Regions from separate parts of the Escherichia sp. XD33 genome, predicted to be linked through region 3. Evidence: predicted binding sites of a transcription regulator. Region 3 holds the regulator's gene; each other region holds the start of a gene.
What was found. Region 3 encodes PurR, which represses purine synthesis genes. Its sites were predicted from a motif close to CANGCAAACGTTTGCNTG; they were not measured.
Positions count from the first base shown of each region.

Region 1: the regulator PurR is predicted to act here: its motif matches at 2,273-2,290, upstream of pyrC (dihydroorotase).
Region 2: the regulator PurR is predicted to act here: its motif matches at 1,556-1,573, upstream of purE (5-(carboxyamino)imidazole ribonucleotide mutase).
Region 4: the regulator PurR is predicted to act here: its motif matches at 4,593-4,610, upstream of carA (glutamine-hydrolyzing carbamoyl-phosphate synthase small subunit).

Region 1 covers NZ_JAENDM010000001.1:13,374-19,436, reverse strand. The annotation lists gene mdtH (multidrug efflux MFS transporter MdtH) at 1-830, shown strand, start outside; gene grxB (glutaredoxin 2) at 894-1,541, shown strand; gene K0778_RS00100 (lipoprotein) at 1,675-2,235, shown strand; gene pyrC (dihydroorotase) at 2,341-3,387, shown strand; gene dinI (DNA damage-inducible protein I) at 3,461-3,706, shown strand; gene bssS (biofilm formation regulator BssS) at 3,996-4,250, shown strand; gene solA (N-methyl-L-tryptophan oxidase) at 4,365-5,483, shown strand; gene K0778_RS00075 (YceO family protein) at 5,531-5,644, shown strand; gene K0778_RS00070 (cytochrome b) at 5,905-6,063, shown strand, end outside.
Region 2 covers NZ_JAENDM010000048.1:17,498-23,560, reverse strand. The annotation lists gene purK (5-(carboxyamino)imidazole ribonucleotide synthase) at 1-979, opposite strand, end outside; gene purE (5-(carboxyamino)imidazole ribonucleotide mutase) at 976-1,485, opposite strand; gene lpxH (UDP-2,3-diacylglucosamine diphosphatase) at 1,603-2,325, opposite strand; gene ppiB (peptidylprolyl isomerase B) at 2,328-2,822, opposite strand; gene cysS (cysteine--tRNA ligase) at 2,996-4,381, shown strand; gene K0778_RS20310 (metal-dependent hydrolase) at 4,417-4,938, opposite strand; gene ybcJ (ribosome-associated protein YbcJ) at 5,046-5,258, opposite strand; gene folD (bifunctional methylenetetrahydrofolate dehydrogenase/methenyltetrahydrofolate cyclohydrolase FolD) at 5,260-6,063, opposite strand, start outside.
Region 3 covers NZ_JAENDM010000002.1:102,609-108,671, forward strand. The annotation lists gene cfa (cyclopropane fatty acyl phospholipid synthase) at 1-1,081, opposite strand, end outside; gene punC (purine nucleoside transporter PunC) at 1,372-2,583, opposite strand; gene punR (DNA-binding transcriptional activator PunR) at 2,696-3,628, shown strand; gene purR (HTH-type transcriptional repressor PurR) at 3,625-4,650, opposite strand; gene cydH (cytochrome bd-I accessory subunit CydH) at 4,949-5,038, shown strand; gene K0778_RS02040 (MFS transporter) at 5,204-6,063, shown strand, end outside.
Region 4 covers NZ_JAENDM010000058.1:14,269-20,331, reverse strand. The annotation lists gene carB (carbamoyl-phosphate synthase large subunit) at 1-3,207, opposite strand, end outside; gene carA (glutamine-hydrolyzing carbamoyl-phosphate synthase small subunit) at 3,225-4,373, opposite strand; gene dapB (4-hydroxy-tetrahydrodipicolinate reductase) at 4,829-5,650, opposite strand; gene rihC (ribonucleoside hydrolase RihC) at 5,817-6,063, opposite strand, start outside.

The sequences.
Region 1 (6,063 bases), on a different contig from region 3:
TAATCCGTCCACAACAACGTGGTCGTTTTTTCTCGCTGTTGATGATGCAGGACAGTGCCGGTGCGGTCATTGGCGCATTGTTGGGGAGCTGGCTGTTGCAATACGACTTTCGCCTGGTCTGCGCCACAGGGGCCGTTTTGTTTGTGCTGTGTGCGGCGTTCAATGCGTGGTTGTTACCGGCATGGAAACTCTCCACCGTACGCACGCCCGTTCGCGAAGGCATGACCCGCGTGATGCGCGACAAGCGTTTTGTCACCTATGTTCTGACGCTGGCGGGTTACTACATGCTGGCTGTACAAGTGATGCTGATGCTGCCAATTATGGTCAACGACGTGGCTGGCGCGCCCTCTGCCGTTAAATGGATGTATGCCATTGAAGCGTGTCTGTCGTTAACGTTGCTCTACCCTATCGCCCGCTGGAGTGAAAAGCATTTTCGTCTGGAACACCGGTTGATGGCTGGGCTGTTGATAATGTCATTAAGCATGATGCCGGTGGGCATGGTCAGCGGCCTGCAACAACTTTTCAACCTGATTTGTCTGTTTTATATCGGGTCGATCATTGCCGAGCCTGCGCGTGAAACCTTAAGTGCTTCGCTGGCGGACGCAAGAGCTCGCGGCAGCTATATGGGGTTTAGCCGTCTGGGTCTGGCGATTGGTGGCGCTATTGGTTATATCGGTGGCGGCTGGCTGTTTGACCTGGGCAAATCGGCGCACCAGCCAGAGCTTCCGTGGATGATGCTGGGAATTATTGGCATCTTCACTTTCCTTGCGCTGGGTTGGCAGTTTAGTCAAAAACGCGCCGCGCGTCGTTTGCTGGAACGCGACGCCTGATTTGATACTCCCCCCTGACTCCTCCATACTGAAAGTGAACTGACAGCCAAATGGAGGAGTCACGTGAAGCTATACATTTACGATCACTGCCCTTACTGCCTCAAAGCCCGCATGATTTTCGGCCTGAAAAATATCCCCGTCGAATTACATGTTCTGCTCAACGACGACGCAGAAACACCCACCCGGATGGTCGGTCAAAAACAGGTTCCCATTCTGCAAAAAGATGACAGCCGCTATATGCCAGAAAGCATGGATATCGTTCACTATGTCGATAAACTCGACGGCAAACCGTTACTGACCGGCAAACGTTCCCCTGCCATTGAAGAGTGGCTGCGCAAAGTCAATGGCTACGCCAACAAACTGCTGTTGCCGCGTTTTGCCAAATCGGCATTTGATGAGTTTTCTACTCCCGCCGCGCGCAAATATTTCGTCGACAAGAAAGAGGCCAGCGCGGGTAATTTTGCCGACCTGCTGGCCCACTCTGACGGTCTGATTAAGAATATCAGCGATGATTTGCGTGCGCTGGACAAACTGATCGTCAAACCGAACGCCGTGAATGGCGAACTTTCGGAAGATGATATTCAGCTATTTCCGCTACTGCGTAATCTGACGCTGGTAGCCGGAATCAACTGGCCAAGCCGCGTTGCTGATTACCGCGATAATATGGCGAAACAGACACAAATCAATTTGTTATCATCAATGGCGATTTAATCCTGACCCGCCGCGGCAGCCTGTATTCGCGGGTTGCCGCCGTTTTCAGTTTTTTCTGCTGGCGAGTTTATCGCTGGTGACACATGCTGCGTTGTGTCAGGATATTGACGCAGATTTCATGTCGAGGACTACCATGAACAAGTTTTTATTTGCCGCTGCATTGATCGTCAGTGGCCTGCTCGTTGGCTGTAATCAACTCACCCAATACACCATCACCGAACAAGAAATTAACCAGTCGCTTGCGAAACATAATAATTTCTCAAAAGATATCGGTTTACCCGGCGTGGCTGACGCCCATATTGTTCTGACAAACTTGACCAGCCAAATTGGTCGCGAAGAGCCGAATAAGGTTACCCTAACCGGAGACGCCAATCTGGACATGAACTCCCTGTTCGGTAGTCAGAAAGCGACCATGAAACTGAAGCTGAAAGCGCTGCCCGTGTTTGATAAAGAAAAAGGTGCGATCTTCCTGAAAGAGATGGAAGTGGTCGATGCGACGGTACAACCGGAAAAAATGCAAACGGTGATGCAAACGTTGCTTCCCTATTTGAACCAGGCATTACGCAATTACTTTAACCAGCAACCTGCTTACGTCCTGCGCGAAGATGGCAGTCAGGGCGAAGCAATGGCGAAAAAACTGGCGAAAGGCATTGAAGTGAAGCCAGGCGAAATTGTCATTCCGTTTACGGATTAATGACGAGGGCGCATTCGCGCCCTTTATTTTTCGTGCAAAGGAAAACGTTTCCGCTTATCCTTTGTGTCCGGCAAAAACATCCCTTCAGCCGGAGCATAGAGATTAATGACTGCACCATCCCAGGTATTAAAGATCCGCCGCCCAGACGACTGGCACCTTCACCTCCGCGATGGCGACATGTTAAAAACTGTCGTGCCGTATACCAGCGAAATTTATGGACGGGCTATCGTAATGCCCAATCTGGCTCCGCCCGTGACCACCGTTGAGGCTGCCGTGGCGTATCGCCAGCGTATTCTTGATGCCGTACCTGCCGGGCACGATTTCACCCCATTGATGACCTGTTATTTAACAGATTCGCTGGATCCTAATGAGCTGGAGCGCGGATTTAACGAAGGCGTGTTCACCGCTGCAAAACTTTACCCGGCAAACGCAACCACTAACTCCAGCCACGGCGTTACGTCAGTTGACGCAATCATGCCGGTACTTGAGCGCATGGAAAAAATCGGTATGCCGCTACTGGTGCATGGTGAAGTGACACATGCAGATATCGACATTTTTGATCGTGAAGCGCGCTTTATAGAAAGCGTGATGGAACCGCTGCGCCAGCGCCTGACTGCACTGAAAGTCGTTTTTGAACACATCACCACCAAAGACGCAGCCGACTATGTCCGTGACGGAAATGAACGGCTGGCTGCCACCATCACTCCGCAGCATCTGATGTTTAACCGCAACCATATGCTGGTTGGTGGCGTGCGTCCGCACCTGTATTGTTTACCCATCCTCAAACGCAATATTCACCAACAGGCATTGCGTGAACTGGTCGCCAGCGGTTTTAATCGAGTATTCCTCGGTACGGATTCTGCGCCACATGCACGTCATCGCAAAGAGAGCAGTTGCGGCTGCGCGGGCTGCTTCAACGCCCCAACCGCGCTGGGCAGTTACGCTACCGTCTTTGAAGAGATGAATGCTCTGCAGCACTTTGAAGCATTCTGTTCTGTAAACGGCCCGCAGTTCTATGGCTTGCCGGTCAACGACACATTCATCGAACTGGTACGTGAAGAGCAACAGGTTGCTGAAAGCATCGCACTGACTGATGACACCCTGGTGCCATTCCTCGCCGGGGAAACGGTACGCTGGTCCGTTAAACAATAAAAATCGTAGCTTCCTGTTGTCATTAGGTTATTTTACCTGTATAAATAACCAGTATATTCAACAGGGGGCTATTATGCGAATTGAAGTCACCATAGCGAAAACTTCTCCATTGCCAGCTGGGGCTATTGACGCCCTGGCTGGCGAACTTTCCCGCCGTATTCAGTATGCGTTTCCTGATAATGAAGGCCACGTATCGGTACGTTATGCCGCAGCGAATAATTTATCGGTTATTGGCGCAACAAAAGAAGATAAACAGCGCATTAGCGAAATTCTCCAGGAAACGTGGGAAAGCGCCGATGACTGGTTTGTCAGCGAATAATATGCAGTGATTTTTGTTTTTGCCGGGTCGCCCCGGCTTTTTTATTTTACTTACGAATTTTGAGTACAAAATTTCTACACTTCCTCAAAATAATTGCACAATATGCTAAAAAAATATGAATGACATGCTGTTTTATTGTTCATATAAATCTTAAAAGCAGAAATTTATCTGTTCCCCCCTTTAAAAATTCGGTGAATACCCTTACTTATTGGTATACTGAAGTTGCTTCAGATAAAAACGCATTGAACCTCGAATAACGTTGTCTAGTAACACGAATTAGGGGGCCATGATGGAAAAAAATAATGAAGTCATTCAGACTCATCCGCTCGTAGGGTGGGACATCAGCACCGTTGATAGCTATGATGCGCTGATGTTGCGTTTGCACTACCAGACCCCAAATAAGTCCGAGCAGGAAGGGACTGAAGTTGGTCAGACGCTCTGGTTAACCACTGATGTTGCCAGACAATTTATTTCGATATTAGAAGCAGGAATCGCCAAAATTGAATCCGGTGATTTCCCGGTAAACGAGTATCGGCGTCATTAACATGACATGACCATCCACCCAAAAGGCACCTCACCGGTGCCTTTACCATTTCTGGGTTGTATATCTGCATTCAGTTAATTACTCTGCTTAAACCATGAGAGCAGAGAGAAAAAAATGAAATACGATCTCATCATTATTGGCAGCGGTTCCGTAGGCGCTGCCGCCGGGTATTATGCAACCCGCGCCGGTTTAAACGTGCTAATGACCGACGCCCATATGCCACCGCATCAACACGGCAGCCACCACGGCGATACGCGATTAATTCGCCATGCTTATGGTGAAGGCGAAAAGTATGTCCCACTGGTACTCCGCGCGCAAACACTGTGGGATGAGCTCTCCCGCCACAACGAAGATGATCCCATTTTTGTACGCTCTGGTGTCATTAACCTCGGCCCGGCTGACTCCGCATTTCTCGCCAACGTCGCCCACAGCGCCGAACAGTGGCAACTCAACGTCGAAAAGCTCGACGCGCAAGGGATTATGGCCCGCTGGCCAGAAATACGCGTCCCGGACAACTACATCGGCTTATTTGAGACTGATTCCGGTTTTTTGCGCAGCGAACTGGCGATTAAAACCTGGATCCAACTGGCGAAGGAAGCGGGCTGTGCGCAGCTGTTCAACTGCCCGGTCACCGCAATTCGTCATGACGATGATGGCGTAACTATTGAAACGGCTGACGGAGAGTATCAGGCGAAAAAAGCGATTGTCTGCGCGGGAACATGGGTAAAAGACCTGCTCCCGGAGCTGCCTGTCCAGCCCGTACGCAAAGTATTTGCCTGGTATCAGGCCGATGGTCGCTATAGCGTGAAGAATAAATTCCCGGCGTTTACCGGTGAACTGCCCAATGGCGATCAATATTATGGTTTTCCGGCAGAAAACGACGCGTTGAAGATTGGCAAACATAACGGAGGCCAGGTTATCCATTCAGCGGATGAACGTGTTCCGTTTGCGGAAGTGGTCAGCGATGGTTCGGAAGCCTTCCCGTTCTTGCGCAATGTCTTGCCGGGTATCGGTTGCTGCCTGTACGGCGCTGCCTGCACCTATGATAATTCGCCTGACGAAGATTTTATTATCGATACCCTACCCGGTCACGATAATACACTGCTCATTACCGGCCTGAGCGGGCACGGTTTTAAATTTGCGTCTGTTTTAGGGGAAATAGCTGCCGATTTTGCGCAAGACAAAAAAAGCGATTTTGATTTAACGCCATTCAGGCTTTCCCGCTTCCAATAATCATCATTACGGCCTCCAGAATGAGGCCGTTTTTACAGGAGTATTTAATGCGTCGGCTGTTGCACTATCTCATCAATAATATTCGCGAGCATCTGATGCTTTATCTTTTTCTCTGGGGATTGTTGGCAATTATGGATCTGATCTATGTGTTTTATTTTTAGTTTTCCGCACTGACATAAACTGACAAATATTTAATCTCCCTTTCATTTAGCGTGAAAAATTGAATGAGATTATTCCTGCTTCTACAGCACTCACCAGACATCTCTGATGCTGAACCCACTAAACTTATGAAGATTCTTTCATTATTAATTCAAAATTATTGAAATAAAAATAAATATCATTCAATTTGTTATTTTTGTGTTGCAATTCATTCTCCGACACGCCATTTTCTTTCTCTCGCAAATTCGTTTTGGATGCACTTATGTCATTCACAAATACCCCTGAACGCTATGGTGTTATATCTGCGGCCTTCCATTGGCTAAGCGCAATTATTGTCTACGGCATGTTTGCTTTAGGTCTGTGGATGGTCACGCTCAGTTATTACGATGGCTGGTATCACAAAGCACCCGAACTGCATAAA
Region 2 (6,063 bases), on a different contig from region 3:
GCGATGTGTCGCTGTCGGTCAAATTCAGATGCCCCACTTTACGCCCCGGACGGACTTCTTTGTCGTACCAGTGCAGATGCACCAGCGGCAATTTCAGCCAGTCATAATTCGCATCGCTACCAATCAGATTGATCATCACCGACGGATTATTCACTACTGGTTGCGGTAACGGCAGATCGGTAATCGCCCGCAGATGCAGCTCAAACTGGCTGATGCTGGCACCGTTTTGTGTCCAGTGACCGCTGTTATGCACACGCGGAGCCAGTTCGTTGATCAGCAGACCTTGCGGGGTGACAAAACACTCCATCGCCATCACGCCCACATAGCCCAGCTCCTGCATAATCGCCGACAGCATCTCTTCGGCTTGCGCCTGCTGCTGTGCGTTGGCCTGCGGAAAAGCGACGCTGGTGCGCAAAATACCGTCCTGATGCAGGTTATGCGTCAGCGGATAAAACACGGTACTGCCATCAAAGCCGCGCGCGCCAACCAGCGACACTTCACCAGAGAAGTTTATGCCCTGCTCGACAATACATTCGCCGTAGCATTCAGCCGGTAACTGCTCGGTTTCATCGGCGCGTAAACGCCATTGACCGCGACCGTCATAGCCACCAGTGCGACGCTTAACAATCGCCAGCTCACCTAAACGATCAAACACCGCAGGCCACTCGCTGCGTTCGGCAAGTAACTGCCACGGTGCAGTCGGCAGGTGGAGCTTATCGAAAAGCTGCTTCTGAGTCAGACGGTCAGCAATAATCGGGAACACATCGCGGTTCACAAAGGCCGGATGGCGCGCCAGCTCGCGGGTTAATGCGGTTTCCGGCCAGCGTTCTATCTCAGCGGTAATCACGCTTTGTTGAAAAGGCACCGCCGCCGGTTCAGCGTCCAGCCCGACTGGCCAGACAGCAATGCCTAACGGTTCGCCTGCCTGACGCAGCATACGGCCTAACTGCCCGTTACCGAGGACGCAAACCTGTTTCATGCCGCACCTCGCGGGTCCGGGTTTTCCAGTACTTCGTCGGTCTGGGCATTGCGCCAGTCATTCAGACGCTGGTGCAGTTCTTTATCATGAGTCGCAAGAATTTGTGCTGCCAGTAACGCCGCGTTTGCCGCGCCAGCTTTACCAATCGCCAGCGTACCCACCGGAATGCCGCGCGGCATTTGTACGATAGAATAGAGGCTATCGACACCGCTCAGTGCGGCGCTCTGTACTGGCACGCCCAGCACCGGCACCAGCGTTTTGGCGGCAATCATACCTGGCAGGTGCGCCGCGCCGCCTGCGCCCGCAATAATCACCTGATAACCGTTCTCTTCGGCGCTTTCGGCGAAGCTGAACAGTTTATCGGGGGTGCGGTGAGCAGAAACCACTTCAACGTGGTGCGGGACATTCAGGATTTCGAAGATTTCGGCGGCGAACTGCATGGTAGCCCAGTCGCTTTTGGACCCCATCACGATGGCGACACGCGCCGGATTATTGCGGGAAGACATGCGTCTTAAAACTCCTGTGGTGCACAACTCTCGGCTTTAGAGGGCACAGAGAATAGCACGGAAAGAGAGCAAGGAAAACGGTTGCGTGGCTGTGAAATCAGCAAAGTTGCGGGTTTTTTAAAACGGAAAATGAATTAGCTCAACGTCATCCGCCGTGACTTTCACCATCGAACCTTCCGTATGCCAGGCACCCAGTACCACGCGAAAAGCAGGTTGCTGATTGGCGATAAGTTCATGCACCGCCGGGCGATGGGTATGCCCGTGGATCAGCCATTGCACCTGATGTTTTTCCATCGCACTGACTACCGCGTTTTGGTTAACGTCCATGATCGCCAGCGATTTACTGCTATTGGCTTCTTTACTGTTCGCGCGCATTCGCGCGGCAATGCGTTTGCGCACAAACAACGGCAGAGCGAGGAATAGCATTTGCAGCCAGGGTTTGTGGACTTTGGCGCGAAAAGCCTGATAACCCGCGTCATCGGTGCACAGCGTGTCGCCATGCATAATCAACACCCGGCGACCATAAAGTTCGAGCACCTTTTCTTCCGGCAATAATGTCATGCCGCTTTCACGGGCAAAGCGTTTGCCGAGCAGAAAATCACGGTTGCCATGAATGAAATAACAGGGAACGCCGGAATCGGACACCGCTTTGATCGCTGCCGCCATCTGGCGATGGAGTGGGTTGGGATCGTCGTCGCCAATCCATGCTTCAAACAGATCGCCAAGAATATACAGCGCGTCGGCCTTGCGGGCTTCCCCCGCTAAAAAACGCAGAAAACCGGCGGTGATCGCCGGTTCTTCCACGCAGAGATGAAGATCTGCAATAAAGAGTGTCGCCACGATTACTCGCTAACGGTCACGCTTTCAATGATAACGTCTTCTTTTGGCACGTCCTGGTGCATACCGCTACGACCGGTTGCAACACCTTTGATTTTGTCTACCACGTCCATGCCGTCAACCACTTCAGCAAACACGCAGTAGCCCCAACCTTGCAGGCTTTCGCCAGAGAAGTTCAGGAAGTCGTTATCAACCACGTTGATGAAGAACTGTGCAGTTGCAGAGTGCGGAGCCTGAGTACGTGCCATTGCCAGCGTACCACGGGTATTTTTCAGGCCGTTGTTGGCTTCGTTTTTGATCGGTTCTTTGGTGGCTTTTTGTTTCATGCCCGGTTCAAAACCGCCGCCCTGAATCATAAAGCCGTTGATAACACGGTGGAAAATGGTGTTGTTGTAAAAACCTTCGCGGCAGTAGTCCAGGAAGTTTTTAACTGTTTCAGGTGCTTTATCGTCAAAAGTTTTGATGACAATATCGCCGTGATTGGTGTGGAAAGTAACCATTTTTGCATCCTGTTCCGTTTGATTGGTGCTTCAACCCAGTTCGGGTCATATATAGGGTGGTGTTATAGCATAACCGCACGATCGGATCATCACGCAATGTATGCTGATTCGCGCGGGAAATATGGGTATTATACGCAACTCAATTACCCACACATGTCTAAACGGAATCTTCGATGCTAAAAATCTTCAATACTCTGACACGCCAAAAAGAGGAATTTAAGCCTATTCACGCCGGGGAAGTCGGCATGTACGTGTGTGGAATCACCGTTTACGATCTCTGTCATATCGGTCACGGGCGTACCTTTGTTGCTTTTGACGTGGTTGCGCGCTATCTGCGTTTCCTCGGCTATAAGCTGAAGTATGTGCGCAACATTACCGATATCGACGACAAAATCATCAAACGCGCCAATGAAAATGGCGAAAGCTTTGTGGCGCTGGTGGATCGCATGATCGCCGAAATGCACAAAGATTTTGATGCGTTGAACATTCTGCGCCCGGATATGGAGCCGCGCGCGACGCACCATATCGCAGAAATTATTGAACTCACTGAACAACTGATCGCCAAAGGTCACGCTTATGTGGCGGACAACGGCGACGTGATGTTCGACGTCCCGACCGATCCAACTTATGGCGTGCTGTCGCGTCAGGATCTCGACCAGCTGCAGGCAGGCGCGCGCGTTGACGTGGTCGACGACAAACGCAACCCAATGGACTTCGTTCTGTGGAAGATGTCGAAAGAGGGCGAACCGAGCTGGCCGTCTCCGTGGGGCGCGGGTCGTCCTGGCTGGCACATTGAATGTTCGGCAATGAACTGCAAGCAGCTGGGTAACCACTTTGATATCCACGGCGGCGGTTCAGACCTGATGTTCCCGCACCACGAAAACGAAATCGCGCAGTCCACCTGTGCCCATGATGGTCAGTATGTGAACTACTGGATGCACTCGGGGATGGTGATGGTTGACCGCGAGAAGATGTCCAAATCGCTGGGTAACTTCTTTACCGTGCGCGATGTGCTGAAATACTACGACGCGGAAACCGTGCGTTACTTCCTGATGTCGGGCCACTATCGCAGCCAGCTGAACTATAGCGAAGAGAACCTGAAGCAGGCGCGTGCGGCGCTGGAGCGTCTCTACACTGCGCTGCGCGGCACAGATAAAACCGTTGCGCCTGCCGGTGGCGAAGCGTTTGAAGCGCGCTTTATTGAAGCGATGGACGACGATTTCAACACCCCGGAAGCCTATTCCGTGCTGTTTGATATGGCGCGTGAAGTAAACCGTCTGAAAGCAGAAGATATGGCAGCGGCGAATGCAATGGCATCTCACCTGCGTAAACTTTCCGCCGTATTGGGCCTGCTGGAGCAAGAACCGGAAGCGTTCCTGCAAAGCGGCGCGCAGGCAGACGACAGCGAAGTGGCTGAGATTGAAGCGTTAATTCAACAGCGTCTGGATGCCCGTAAAGCGAAAGACTGGGCGGCGGCAGATGCGGCGCGTGACCGTCTTAATGAGATGGGGATCGTGCTGGAAGATGGCCCGCAAGGGACCACCTGGCGTCGTAAGTAATTGCGCTATTGCCGGATGCGAGTTTTCGCATCCGGTTATCGTCTGCGCCACCACAACATTCCCATCAGTAGCATCCCCGGCAACCACACCCACATCAATTCAGAAATAATCACCTGATGCCCGTACGCTGTGGTGTAACGAGACAATGCAAACGGCGCGACTTTAATCACCTGCCAGGGAGCGAAAAAGCGTTCATCTGACCACGGCCACAGCCAGCCAACCCCTTTACCGCCAGTGGTTACCGAATCCAGCAAGCTGTGCGATAGCAACGAGACGGTTAAAAACAGCCAGCAGCGAATCAGCCCAGCCCTGAACCATCGACGTCCAATCAGCACACATAACAGCGGGACAACAAACGCAAACACCAGCGAATGGGTAAACCCGCGATGACCAAAAACATTGCCGTAAGCAACGCCAAAATTAAACGACAAGACGTCGGCATCGGGCAGCATCGCCAGGATGATTCCGGCAAATAACAGGCGCGGAGGGATGACTTTCGAACCCAACCCTAAACCAATGCATAGGGGAACGGCGGCGTGCGTAATAACGGTTGGCATGATGGTCGCTTCGGCAAAATGTCGATGCTATCAGCATGGATGAACGGGGCGTAGAGGGCAAAAGTCTGAAAAGAGAACCGGCCTGTTGATACAGGCCGGGAAAGGGATCAGGCAACAACCTGTACGCTGTGACCTGCAAAACTCACTGTCTGACCGGCGACGATTTTGCAGCGTTTGCGCGTTTCAACCGCACCGTCGACTTTCACCTGGCCTTCGGCAATCGCGATTTTCGCCTGCGCGCCGCTTTCGCTCCAGCCTTCCAGTTTCAGCAAGTCGCACAGCTCAACGTGCGGATGTTTACCTAAAGAAAATGTCGCCATGTTACTCATCCTGTGGATCATGATATTCAACGCACGCCTGTAGCGTGTTTTCAATCAGCGTGGCAACCGTCATCGGGCCAACGCCGCCGGGAACAGGCGTAATGTATGAGGCGCGTTTAGCCGCGTCTTCAAACACGACGTCGCCCACAACTTTGCCATTTTCCAGACGGTTGATGCCGACATCAATCACAATTGCGCCTTCTTTGATCCAGTCACCGGGAATAAAGCCTGGCTTGCCAACGGCAACGATCAATAGATCGGCATTTTCTACGTGATGACGCAGATTTTTAGTGAAGCGGTGAGTCACTGTAGTGGTGCAACCTGCCAGCAGCAGTTCCATGCTCATCGGGCGGCCAACGATATTCGATGCGCCAATCACCACGGCGTTGAGGCCGAAGGTATCAATGTTGTAACGCTCAAGCAGCGTGACGATACCGCGCGGGGTGCAGGGACGCAGACGCGGCGCGCGCTGGCACAGACGACCGACGTTGTAAGGATGGAAACCGTCCACGTCTTTGTCCGGATGAATACGTTCCAGCACTTTGACGTTATCAATACCCGCCGGTAACGGCAGTTGAACCAGAATGCCATCGATGGTGTTGTCGGCATTCAGCGTATCGATAAGCTCCAGCAGCTCCGCTTCGCTGGTGGTTTCCGGGAGGTCATAAGAGCGGGAGACGAACCCGACTTCTTCACAAGCCTTGCGTTTGCTTGCGACATAAATTTGCGATGCAGGGTTACTACCCACCAGCACAACGGCCAGTCCTGGTGCCCGCAGTCCGGCTGCAATACGCGCCTGAACTTT
Region 3 (6,063 bases):
GGGCGCGGAAAGCACCTGCACAGGCATTCAGATAATAGGTAAACATTCGTTTAAAGCGTTCACTATAGTTATCCGCAATTTCTGGCCATGCGGCGAGGAATCGTTCATACCACGCCATCAACGTAGTATCGTAATCAGCACCGAAGTTATGCCAGTCTTCCATCACAAAGTGGGGTTCGCTGGACTGAGCAATCTGGCGTACAGAGGGCAGGCAACCGTTCGGAAAAATATATTTATTAATCCAGGGATCAACATTCAGATCGGTTTTTTTCGAACCGATAGTATGGAGCAGGAATATGCCTTCCGGTTTCAAATTACGATCCACCACCGCAAAATAGGTATCGTAATTTTTCGGTCCGACGTGCTCGAACATCCCCACAGAAACAATACGATCAAACTGGTCGTTCAGGTCACGATAATCTTGCAGCAAAATGGTGACATCCAGGCCTTCACAGCGTTCCTGAGCCATTTTTTGCTGTTCGGCAGAAATGGTGACGCCCACCACGCTTACGTCATAATTAGATGCCATGTAGTGTGCCAGTCCGCCCCAGCCGCAGCCAATATCCAGTACGCGCATCCCTGGTTTTAACTGCAATTTTTCACAAATCATTTTGAGCTTCGCCTGCTGGGCAGATTCCAGATTATCGGCATCTTTCCAGTAAGCGCAGGAATATTGCATGAAGGGATCAAGCATGCGGCTGAACAAGTCATTACCCAAATCGTAATGCTCTTTGCCGACTATCCAGGCACGTTTTTTACTCTGCAGATTGAAGAGACGAGCGCCGGCAATACGCAGCGTGTCTTTGAAATGATGGGGGAGTTGGTTCTCGAGACCTGCGCGTAAGACTTTGCTAAAAAACATATCCAGTCGGTCACATTCCCACCAGCCATCCATATAACTTTCGCCTAACCCCAAAGAGCCTTCTTGCAGAACGCGTTTAAAAAAATCGGGGTTTTTCACACGAATATCCGCCGGGGCAGAACCGTTAATGGCTATACCGGCACGGCTAAGTAATTCGTTGGCGATACGGTACCAGTTGTCATCCGGTACGCTGACTTCTTCTATACACGATGAACTCATAGTTTCTCCATCACTGGTCGGTGATCAGAACCTTAAAACAGCGTAGACGCTTTTTGGGCTTTGTGAGAAATCTCGCAGAAAAAACCGCGAGTCTATAATCCGACGTAGAACAGAGGGAAAGGAGGAACCCTTGCCGAAATGACCATCCATAGTGAGTCGGGAGCGATCCTGTCCCCGTAAAAACATAATATTTATAGTAGCTTTAACAACTCGAAATTAGTATAGGCCGCTAATTTCAATCATACAACAAAATTTTGTTAGCAGCCTAAGTATAAGTATATCGATATAGATCAGTGTGATTCGCTATGAGCGACTTCGGCATTGCCATGATTCTGGCAGCCAACTTCTTCACAACGTTGCATCATGTAACCCAGCGCGACCAGCACTACTGTTGATAACATCACGCTGGTGGTGGTGAGCAATGGCGTGCTGATACTGATCAGCCAGGAAACTACCAGACTTGCGAGGAAGCACAGACCCAGTTGTAGAGTGTTCTGCAAAGCTGCGGCGCGACCAGTTGCGTGTGGGAAGGGACGCAGCGCCTGGGCGACAACAATAGGGTAGATCGCGCCATTGGCAATCGCCATCACACAGAATGGGATCAGGATTTCGACCAGCGACACATGGCTAATGAAGCCTGCAGCCCAGGTCGCAATGACGCTGACAGCAAACAGCACCAGCAACCACGGTAATAACTGCTTGCCTTGCCATTTCTGCAGTGCGGCGCGACAGCCATAACCACCAATCAGAAACGCGATAGTTTGCGGGACATAACTTAAACCAATAACTGCCGGGCTGTAGCCCATTTCACTAAGGATGAACGGTGAACCGGTCAGCCATGCAAAAAAACTGGCTGAACAGGCCGCATATATCAGCACGTTGCCGCGATAGGTTTTAGAACGTAGCAGGTCGGTAAAGGTCAGACCATCCTGACTATTGTTACGGGCCTTCGTCGTGGGTTTGAGCCAGAAAATAGGCAGAATCAGCACCACGGTAATGGCAAACAGGGTGGCGAAAATCGCCTGCCAGGAAAAATGGACCAGCAGCCAGCTTCCTAACAGGGGAGCAAGTGCCGGAGACAGACCCACCAGCGGCATGATGGTCGCAAAAATACGGTTGACTTTCTGTGAAGGATAATAATCCGTCACTAACGCTTGCCAGATAACCGCCGCGGCGCAGACCCCCACAGCCTGTACAAAACGCAATACCAGCAGCGTAGCGGCGTTTTCTACCCACAGCATCCCCAGACTACCTAACGCAAAAATTGTCAGGCCGATTAATAACACCGGTTTACGACCATAACGGTCGGAGAGTGGCCCCCACAGAAGCTGGGCTGCGGCAAAACCGGCAAGGAACAGACTAAGGCTGGCACTGACAGCAGACGCAGGCGTTTGCAGGTCGGCCTGTATGGCGGCGAAAGCAGGCAGATACATATCGGTTGCCAGAAAACCGAGTACGCTCAAACCCGCCAGCCAGACTAAAAATCTTTTCCCAGGTTGCATGTATATTCTCTAAATCTCTCAATTAAACACCGCCGCAAAGTGTAGGGAGTGAAATTAGTGTTGTGAAACGGTAATATTTGATGACTGGTTTCAAAAATTTTGTAGGCAGACTATGTGGTCAGAATATTCACTCGAAGTTGTTGATGCGGTAGCGCGTAATGGTAGTTTTAGCGCTGCGGCACAGGAGCTGCATCGCGTTCCTTCTGCGGTCAGCTATACCGTGCGTCAGCTGGAAGAGTGGCTGGCGGTGCCGCTCTTTGAACGACGGCACCGTGATGTGGAGCTGACCGCTGCTGGAGCGTGGTTTCTCAAAGAAGGGCGCTCTGTTGTCAAAAAAATGCAGATCACCCGCCAGCAATGTCAGCAGATAGCGAACGGCTGGCGCGGTCAGTTAGCTATCGCAGTGGATAATATTGTCAGGCCAGAACGTACACGGCAGATGATCGTTGATTTTTATCGCCATTTTGATGATGTCGAACTTCTTGTCTTTCAGGAAGTGTTCAACGGTGTCTGGGATGCGCTTTCCGACGGGCGCGTGGAACTGGCGATTGGCGCAACACGCGCGATTCCGGTAGGCGGTCGTTATGCCTTCCGGGATATGGGGATGCTAAGCTGGAGTTGCGTTGTTGCCAGCCACCACCCGCTGGCGTTGATGGATGGCCCATTCAGCGATGATACGTTGCGCAACTGGCCGTCGTTGGTGCGCGAAGACACCTCGCGAACGCTACCTAAGCGTATTACCTGGTTGCTGGATAACCAAAAAAGACTTGTCGTGCCTGACTGGGAATCATCGGCAACCTGTATCTCGGCAGGATTATGCATAGGGATGGTGCCAACACATTTCGCCAAACCGTGGCTTAATGAGGGGAAGTGGGTAGCATTAGAACTGGAAAACCCCTTTCCGGATTCGGCATGTTGTCTGACATGGCAGCAAAATGATATGTCGCCTGCGTTAACCTGGTTGCTTGAGTATCTCGGCGATAGTGAGACGCTGAATAAGGAGTGGCTGCGGGAGCCGGAAGAGACTCCCGCAACGGGTGATTAACGACGATAGTCGCGGAACGGGCCGTCAGCCACGGAGCGGCGTTCAATCAAGCGCGGATGCACTTCAATGGACTGCGGTTCTTCACGTTTGTTGACGATACGATCCAACAGCATGTTGAACGCTGTTTCACCCAGCGAGTCTTTTGGCTGATGGATCGTGGTCAGCGCCGGCGTAAAATAGCGGGCGTTGCGCACGTTATCATAACCGATCAGCGAAACATCCTGCGGGACGCGCAGGCCCATTTCATCAGCAGCACAAAGTGCGCCCATTGCCATGATATCGCCACCACAGAAGACGGCAGTAGGGCGATGCGGCTGCGACAGGATTTGCTGCATGGCGCGATAACCGGATTCAGGTTCAAAATCACCCTGCACAATCCAGCTTTCCGGCACCTTGATCATTGCTTCTTCCATCGCCTTCATAAAACCGGCAAGGCGGCCTGCGCCAGTGTTACGTTCCAGCGGGCCGGGGATAACGCCGATTTCGCGGTGACCGCGTTCAATCAGATAACGCCCGGCCATGTAGCCGCCTTCGAACGCGTTATCAATGACCGCATCGGTGAAGTCAGCTTTTGCTTCACCCCAGTCCATCACCACCATTGGGATATGGCGATACTCTTCCAGCATCGCCAGCAACGGCTCTGGGTACTCAGAACACATCACCAGCAGACCATCGACGCGTTTTTGCGCCATCATCGACAGATAAGCCCGCTGTTTCTCAAGATTGTTCCACGCATTACCCAGAATCAGGGTGTAACCTTTCTGGAAGCAATTTTTTTCAACCGCTTCAATGATCTCGGCAAAATAGGCCGCTTCGCTGCTGGTCGCCAGCAAACCGATAGACTTGGTGTGGTTAACCTTCAGGCTACGCGCCACCGCGCTAGGGGAGTAGTGTAATTCTTTAATCGCTGCCCACACGGCGTTGCGCGTTTCTTCAGCGACGAAACGTGTTTTGTTGATCACGTGTGACACAGTTGTAGTGGAAACGTTTGCTCGTTTCGCTACATCTTTTATTGTTGCCATTCCATTTCACTCCAGACCCTAACTTCAGCTCCTGCAAAATCGCAAGGTAAACGTTTGCCTTTACACACCTTACGCACAACAAAAGTGTTGCGGTACGCCGGAAAAACGACACGGAGCGTCAGGAAGGGGTCAATGGCCAGTACGCAAATAGTGTAAGCGTGGAATTTTGGCCGATCTTGACGAAAAGGGGAAGTGGTAAAAACACTTATCATTATAAATGACGGGAGATTTTTTCATCACAGTGTGTAAAAATGCGTAATATCACTTTTTGTGTGGTAATAAAAAAGGAGAAAACTTGATGAGCACCGACCTTAAATTTTCACTGGTAACAACGATTATCGTCCTCGGTTTGATCGTAGCCGTGGGTTTGACTGCCGCGCTGCACTGATTTCCTCTCGAGGGAGCGCGTTCTCCCTCGCATCTCCTTCCTGTTTGTTAGCAAAATGGCAAAAGTGTTTTCTCTTTTTGTTATTTTCATTTTTTTGTGATTGCTGTCATGCTTTCGCCACTTTAATGAATATCGCGTAATGACGCGAAGAGGTGGAGATAAGGCATGAAAATTAACTATCCGTTGCTGGCGCTGGCGATTGGCGCGTTTGGTATCGGGACAACGGAGTTCTCGCCAATGGGCTTGTTGCCCGTCATTGCGCGCGGTGTGGATGTCTCGATTCCCGCTGCCGGAATGTTAATCAGTGCCTATGCAGTTGGCGTAATGGTGGGCGCGCCGCTGATGACGCTTCTACTTTCTCATCGTGCCCGCCGCAGTGCGTTGATTTTCCTGATGGCAATTTTCACGCTAGGCAACGTTCTTTCCGCCATCGCGCCGGATTATATGACCCTGATGCTTTCACGCATTTTGACCAGCCTGAATCACGGAGCATTTTTTGGTTTGGGTTCAGTCGTGGCCGCAAGCGTGGTGCCAAAACATAAACAGGCCAGCGCAGTTGCCACTATGTTTATGGGGTTAACCCTGGCAAATATCGGTGGCGTGCCGGCGGCGACCTGGTTGGGTGAAACCATCGGCTGGCGGATGTCATTTCTGGCAACGGCGGGGCTGGGAGTGATTTCAATGGTAAGTCTGTTCTTCTCATTACCTAAAGGTGGTGCAGGGGCACGACCTGAAGTGAAAAAAGAGCTGGCGGTATTAATGCGTCCGCAGGTGCTGTCTGCATTGCTGACGACGGTACTGGGAGCTGGTGCAATGTTTACTCTCTACACCTATATCTCTCCGGTACTGCAAAGTATTACCCACGCAACACCGGTGTTCGTCACGGCAATGCTGGTGCTGATTGGTGTCGGATTCTCTATCGGTAACTATCTCGGCGGCAAACTGGCAGATCGTTCAGTTAACGGCACGTTGAAAGGCTTTTTGTTGCTGCTGATGGTGATTATGCTGGCAATCCCGTTCCTGGC
Region 4 (6,063 bases), on a different contig from region 3:
GTGCATTTCCTGCACCGAAATTACTTTTTCAGTCGCATCGGCATTCAGCGCCATCGCGGTGGCAAAGCCGCCGTTCAGGGTGGTGTCGTAATGCACTTTATATTGCAGCGCACTGCGACGAATCACGCGGGAGTCTTCAATCGCACGACGGCCTGAGGTGGTGTTGATGATGTAGGTATATTCGCCATTCTTGATACGGTCCTGAATGTGCGGACGGCCTTCATGCACCTTGTTTACCAGACGCGGGTTGATACCTGCTTCGCCCAGCACAATCGCCGTGCCGTGGGTCGCATCCAGCTCGAAGCCCTGTTTCAGCAGTTTTGCCGCCAGGTCCACCACGCGTTCTTTATCGCCTTCGCGCACGGAAAGCAGCGCACGACCGTGTTTCTTCATGGTGGAGTTGCTGCCCAGCTGCGCTTTGGCAAACGCTTCAGCGAAGGTGCGGCCCACGCCCATGACTTCCCCGGTAGAGCGCATTTCTGGCCCTAACAGCGGGTCAACGCCCGGGAATTTATTGAACGGCAGCACCACTTCTTTCACCGAGTAGTACGGCGGGATAACTTCTTTGGTTACGCCCTGCTCAGCCAGCGATTTGCCAGCCATCACGCGCGCCGCCACTTTTGCCAGCGGTACGCCGGTGGCTTTGGAGACGAACGGAACGGTACGCGCCGCACGCGGGTTAACTTCAATCAGGTAGACTTCGTTGTTTTTCACCGCAAACTGCACGTTCATCAGGCCGCGCACCTGCAATTCGAAGGCCAGTTTCTGCACCTGCTGGCGCATCACATCCTGAATTTCCTGACTTAAAGTGTAGGCTGGCAGCGAACATGCGGAGTCACCGGAGTGCACGCCCGCCTGCTCAATATGCTCCATGATGCCGCCAATCAGCACCATTTCGCCGTCGCAGATGGCGTCCACATCCACTTCTACCGCGTCATCGAGGAAGTGGTCCAGCAACACTGGCGCATCGTTAGACACGCTGACCGCCGTCTGGAAGTAGCGACGCAGGTCTGCTTCGTCATAGACGATTTCCATCGCCCGACCGCCGAGAACGTAAGACGGACGTACCACCAGCGGGTAGCCAATCTCTTTCGCCTTCTCTACCGCCATTTCGATAGCGGTAACGGTGGCGTTCGCCGGTTGCTTCAGTTTCAGGCGGTCAACCGCGTGCTGGAAGCGTTCACGGTCTTCCGCACGGTCGATAGCATCCGGGCTGGTGCCGATAACCGGTACGCCAGCGGCTTCCAGTGCACGCGCCAGTTTCAGCGGGGTCTGACCGCCGTACTGAACGATAACGCCTTTCGGCTTCTCAATACGCACGATTTCCAGCACATCTTCCAGGGTTACCGGCTCGAAGTAGAGGCGGTCGGAAGTGTCGTAGTCGGTGGAGACGGTTTCCGGGTTACAGTTAACCATAATGGTTTCGTAACCGTCTTCGCGCAGCGCCAGCGAGGCGTGTACACAGCAGTAGTCGAATTCGATACCCTGACCGATACGGTTCGGGCCGCCGCCGAGAACCATGATTTTTTCACGGTCGGTAGACGGATTCGCTTCGCACTCTTCTTCATAAGTGGAGTACATGTAAGCGGTGTCGGTGGCGAACTCTGCCGCACAGGTATCCACGCGCTTATAAACCGGGTGCAGGTCATACTGGTCGCGCAGCTTGCGGATTTCCGCTTCGCGCACGCCCGCCAGTTTTGCCAGACGCGCATCGGCAAAGCCTTTGCGTTTCAGCTGGCGCAGGAATTCAGCGTTCAGGCCAGTGATGCCCACTTCCGCTACTTTCTCTTCCAGACGCACCAGTTCTTCAATCTGTACCAGGAACCAGCGGTCAATATTGGTCAGGTTGAAGACGCCGTCCACAGACAGGCCCGCACGGAACGCATCGGCGATGTACCAGATACGATCTGCGCCTGCGTCTTTCAGTTCGCGACGGATTTTGGTTAACGCTTCCGGGTCATCCAGGCTCACTTTCGGGTCGAATCCAGTCGCACCGACTTCCAGGCCGCGCAGCGCTTTTTGCAGGGATTCCTGCTGCGTGCGACCAATCGCCATCACTTCGCCAACCGATTTCATCTGAGTGGTCAGACGGTCGTTAGCACCGGCGAATTTTTCGAAGTTGAAGCGAGGAATTTTAGTAACCACATAGTCGATGGACGGCTCGAAGGAGGCCGGAGTACGTCCGCCAGTGATGTCGTTCATCAGTTCGTCGAGGGTGTAACCCACCGCCAGTTTCGCCGCCACTTTAGCAATCGGGAAACCGGTCGCTTTCGACGCCAGCGCCGAAGAACGGGACACGCGTGGGTTCATTTCGATAACAATCAGACGACCGTTTTTCGGGTTCACCGCAAACTGAACGTTGGAACCACCGGTTTCAACGCCGATTTCACGCAGCACCGCCATCGAGGCGTTACGCATGATTTGATATTCTTTGTCGGTCAGCGTTTGGGCTGGCGCGACAGTGATGGAGTCACCGGTGTGGATGCCCATCGCATCGAAGTTTTCGATAGAGCAGACGATGATGCAGTTGTCGTTTTTATCACGCACCACTTCCATCTCGTACTCTTTCCAGCCGATCAGCGACTCATCAATCAGCAACTCTTTGGTCGGAGAGAGATCCAGACCGCGGGCGCAAATTTCTTCAAACTCTTCACGGTTATAAGCGATACCGCCGCCGCTACCGCCCATGGTAAAGGATGGGCGAATAATGCACGGGAAGCCCACGTCAGCGGCAACCGCCAGCGCTTCTTCCATCGTGTGTGCGATACCGGAACGCGCGGTTTCCAGACCAATTTTCTTCATCGCTACGTCGAAACGACGGCGGTCTTCTGCTTTATCAATCGCATCGGCAGTGGCACCAATCATGGTGACACCGAACTCTTCCAACACGCCCTGACGTTCCAGCTCCAGCGCGCAGTTCAGCGCCGTCTGACCGCCCATCGTTGGCAGCACCGCGTCCGGGCGCTCTTTTTCAATAATCTTGCGTACAACTTCCCAGTGAATCGGCTCGATGTAGGTTGCATCAGCCATTTCCGGGTCGGTCATGATGGTCGCCGGGTTGGAGTTCACCAGAATGACGCGGTAACCCTCTTCACGCAGGGCTTTACACGCTTGCGCGCCAGAGTAGTCAAACTCACACGCCTGACCGATAACAATCGGGCCCGCACCCAGAATCAGGATACTTTTTATATCTGTACGTTTTGGCATGGCTCTTTTACTCCTGATTACTTAGCGGTTTTACGGTACTGCTCAATTAACTCGATAAAGTGGTCGAACAACGGCGCGGCGTCGTGTGGACCAGGGCTGGCTTCAGGGTGCCCCTGGAAGCTGAATGCCGGTTTATCGGTGCGATGAATGCCCTGTAACGTACCGTCGAACAGGGATTTATGCGTGACACGCAGGTTTGCAGGTAATATTGCTTCGTCCACCGCAAAACCGTGGTTCTGGGCGGTGATCATTACCACGTTTTTCTCCACATCTTTAACCGGATGGTTGCCGCCGTGGTGACCAAATTTCATTTTGACAGTCTTCGCACCGCTCGCCAGCGCCAGCAGCTGATGACCGAGACAGATGCCGAATACCGGAATATCGGTTTCGAGGAATTTCTGGATGGCGGTAATGGCGTAATCGCACGGGGCCGGGTCGCCAGGACCGTTGGAGAGGAAGATGCCGTCTGGATTCATTTTCAGCACATCTTCCGCAGAAGTTTGCGCCGGAACGATGGTCAGGCGACAGCCTCTATCCACCAGCATCCGCAGGATGTTGCGCTTGGCACCAAAATCATAAGCCACGACGTGGAACGGCAGCTCGTCTTCTTTTTTCGCTTCTGGCAGGCCACCGGACAACGTCCAGCTCCCTTGTGTCCAGCTATAGGCTTCTGCGGTGGTCACTTCTTTTGCCAGATCCATGCCATTCAGACCTGGGAACGCGCGGGCTTTTTCTAACGCCAGCGCCGCATCCGGGTTATCGCCCGCGATAATGCAGCCATTCTGTGCGCCTTTCTCGCGCAGTAAACGCGTCAGCTTACGGGTATCGATATCGGCAATCGCCACGATGTTATGGCGTTTCAGGTAAGAAGAGAGGTCTTCGGTATTACGGAAGTTGCTGGCAATCAGCGGCAGGTCGCGAATCACCAGACCTTGTGCATGTACCTGAGAAGATTCTTCATCGGCGTCATTGGTGCCGACATTGCCAATATGGGGATAAGTAAGAGTAACGATTTGACGAGAATAGGAAGGATCAGTGAGGATTTCTTGATAACCGGTCATTGAAGTATTGAAAACGACTTCCCCAACCGCCGAACCTGTTGCCCCTATGGCCCGACCGTGAAACTGGGTTCCGTCTTCCAGAACCAATAGCGCTGACTTAATCAAAACACCCTCCAGAGAATATTCACTCACTTTATTTGCATATTAATTCACAATGATGACGTAAATCAATGCAAATCTGCTTACCGACGAATTTCTGGCAAACGGCGGCATTCTGGAGATATGGGCGCTAAAAGTCAACTTAATGGCAGGATTTTTTATATTATTTTGTGGCTCATGCATGTTTTACAGGCATTAAGCGGCAAAAAGATCATATAACCTGTTCTGGAAAACGCTTGCGCAGCAAGAAGATTGCATGAAATAAAAGCGAGTAGGGAAAAGTGGACCAAATGGTCAAAATTTACATTAAAACAACAAAAACCGAAGACAAAACATGTAATTTTTGGCACTTATAGACAATTTAAAAACATAACACTAAAAATAAAAGGGCCAAAAATTAAAGCCCTTTACAATCAATAAATTAAATGTGTTATTTTTGCACCATAACAAATATTTTGTGGTTACAAACTATTGAGATCAAGCACATCTCGCATATCAAAAAGACCACTTTCCTTACCACTCAACCACAAAGCCGATCTTACCGCGCCGTTAGCAAATGTCATGCGGCTGGACGCCTTATGGGTGATCTCCAGACGCTCGCCAATATCGGCAAACATCGCGGTATGTTCGCCAACGATGTCACCTGCACGCACGGTGGCAAAACCAATGGTGCCAGGCACACGTTCACCGGTGTGGCCTTCACGACTGTAGACCGCGCAATCTTTCAGATCTTTATCAAGGGCGTGGGCGATCGCCTCTCCCATTGCCAGTGCGGTGCCTGACGGCGCATCAACTTTATGTCTATGATGTGCTTCAATAATTTCGATATCGGTGTAGTCACCCATCACTTTGGCTGCTTTCTCCAGCAGCTTAAGCATGACGTTAACGCCAACGCTAAAATTGGCGGCAAAGACAATCGCAATATCGGCGGCGGCGTCACGAATCGCCTGTTTACCGGCTTCGTCAAACCCCGTAGTGCCGATCACCATCCCTTTGCCATGCTGGCGACAAAAAGCGAGATGGTTCAGCGTACCTTCCGGACGGGTAAAATCGATAAACACATCAAAATCATCTTTTATCGCATCAAGGCTGCTTTGCACGGTAACGCCTGTTTTCCCTGCACCAGCCAGCTCACCGGCGTCGCTGCCCAGTAAAGAAGATCCTTCGCGCTCCAGCGCCGCGCCCAGCTGCACGCCTTCTAATGCCAGCGCCGCCTGAATCAACTGGCGGCCCATACGCCCCCCGGCTCCCGCGATGGCAACGCGGATGTTTGCATCATGCATAGCTATTCTCTTTTGTTAATTTGCATAGACCGTTTTCAGAGTAACCAGCGCATCGCTACGCCGCCAGCCAAAAACGCTGATAATTAGAAATTAATGATAAACAGGGAGGGATATCAGTGAAAGGCATGAGTCGATGAATGACTGCATGCCGATAACATGTGACAGGTTACGGCACCAGAGCCAGCAAATCAGCCACCCACTGTTGGAAGCCTTTTACATTCAGATCCAATGCCACCTGTACATTGGCTGGTTTGCCCAGGCAACCGTCGATATCAACCACCGTCGTGCCTGAGGTAAATTCGCCTTGAGTTTCTACCGCGACAAAACACGGCTTGAGGGTGAATAAGTCCGGGCGCACCAGCCAGGCGATGGCGCAGAGATCGTGCATTCGCAGACCGCTTTGCATACTGCCG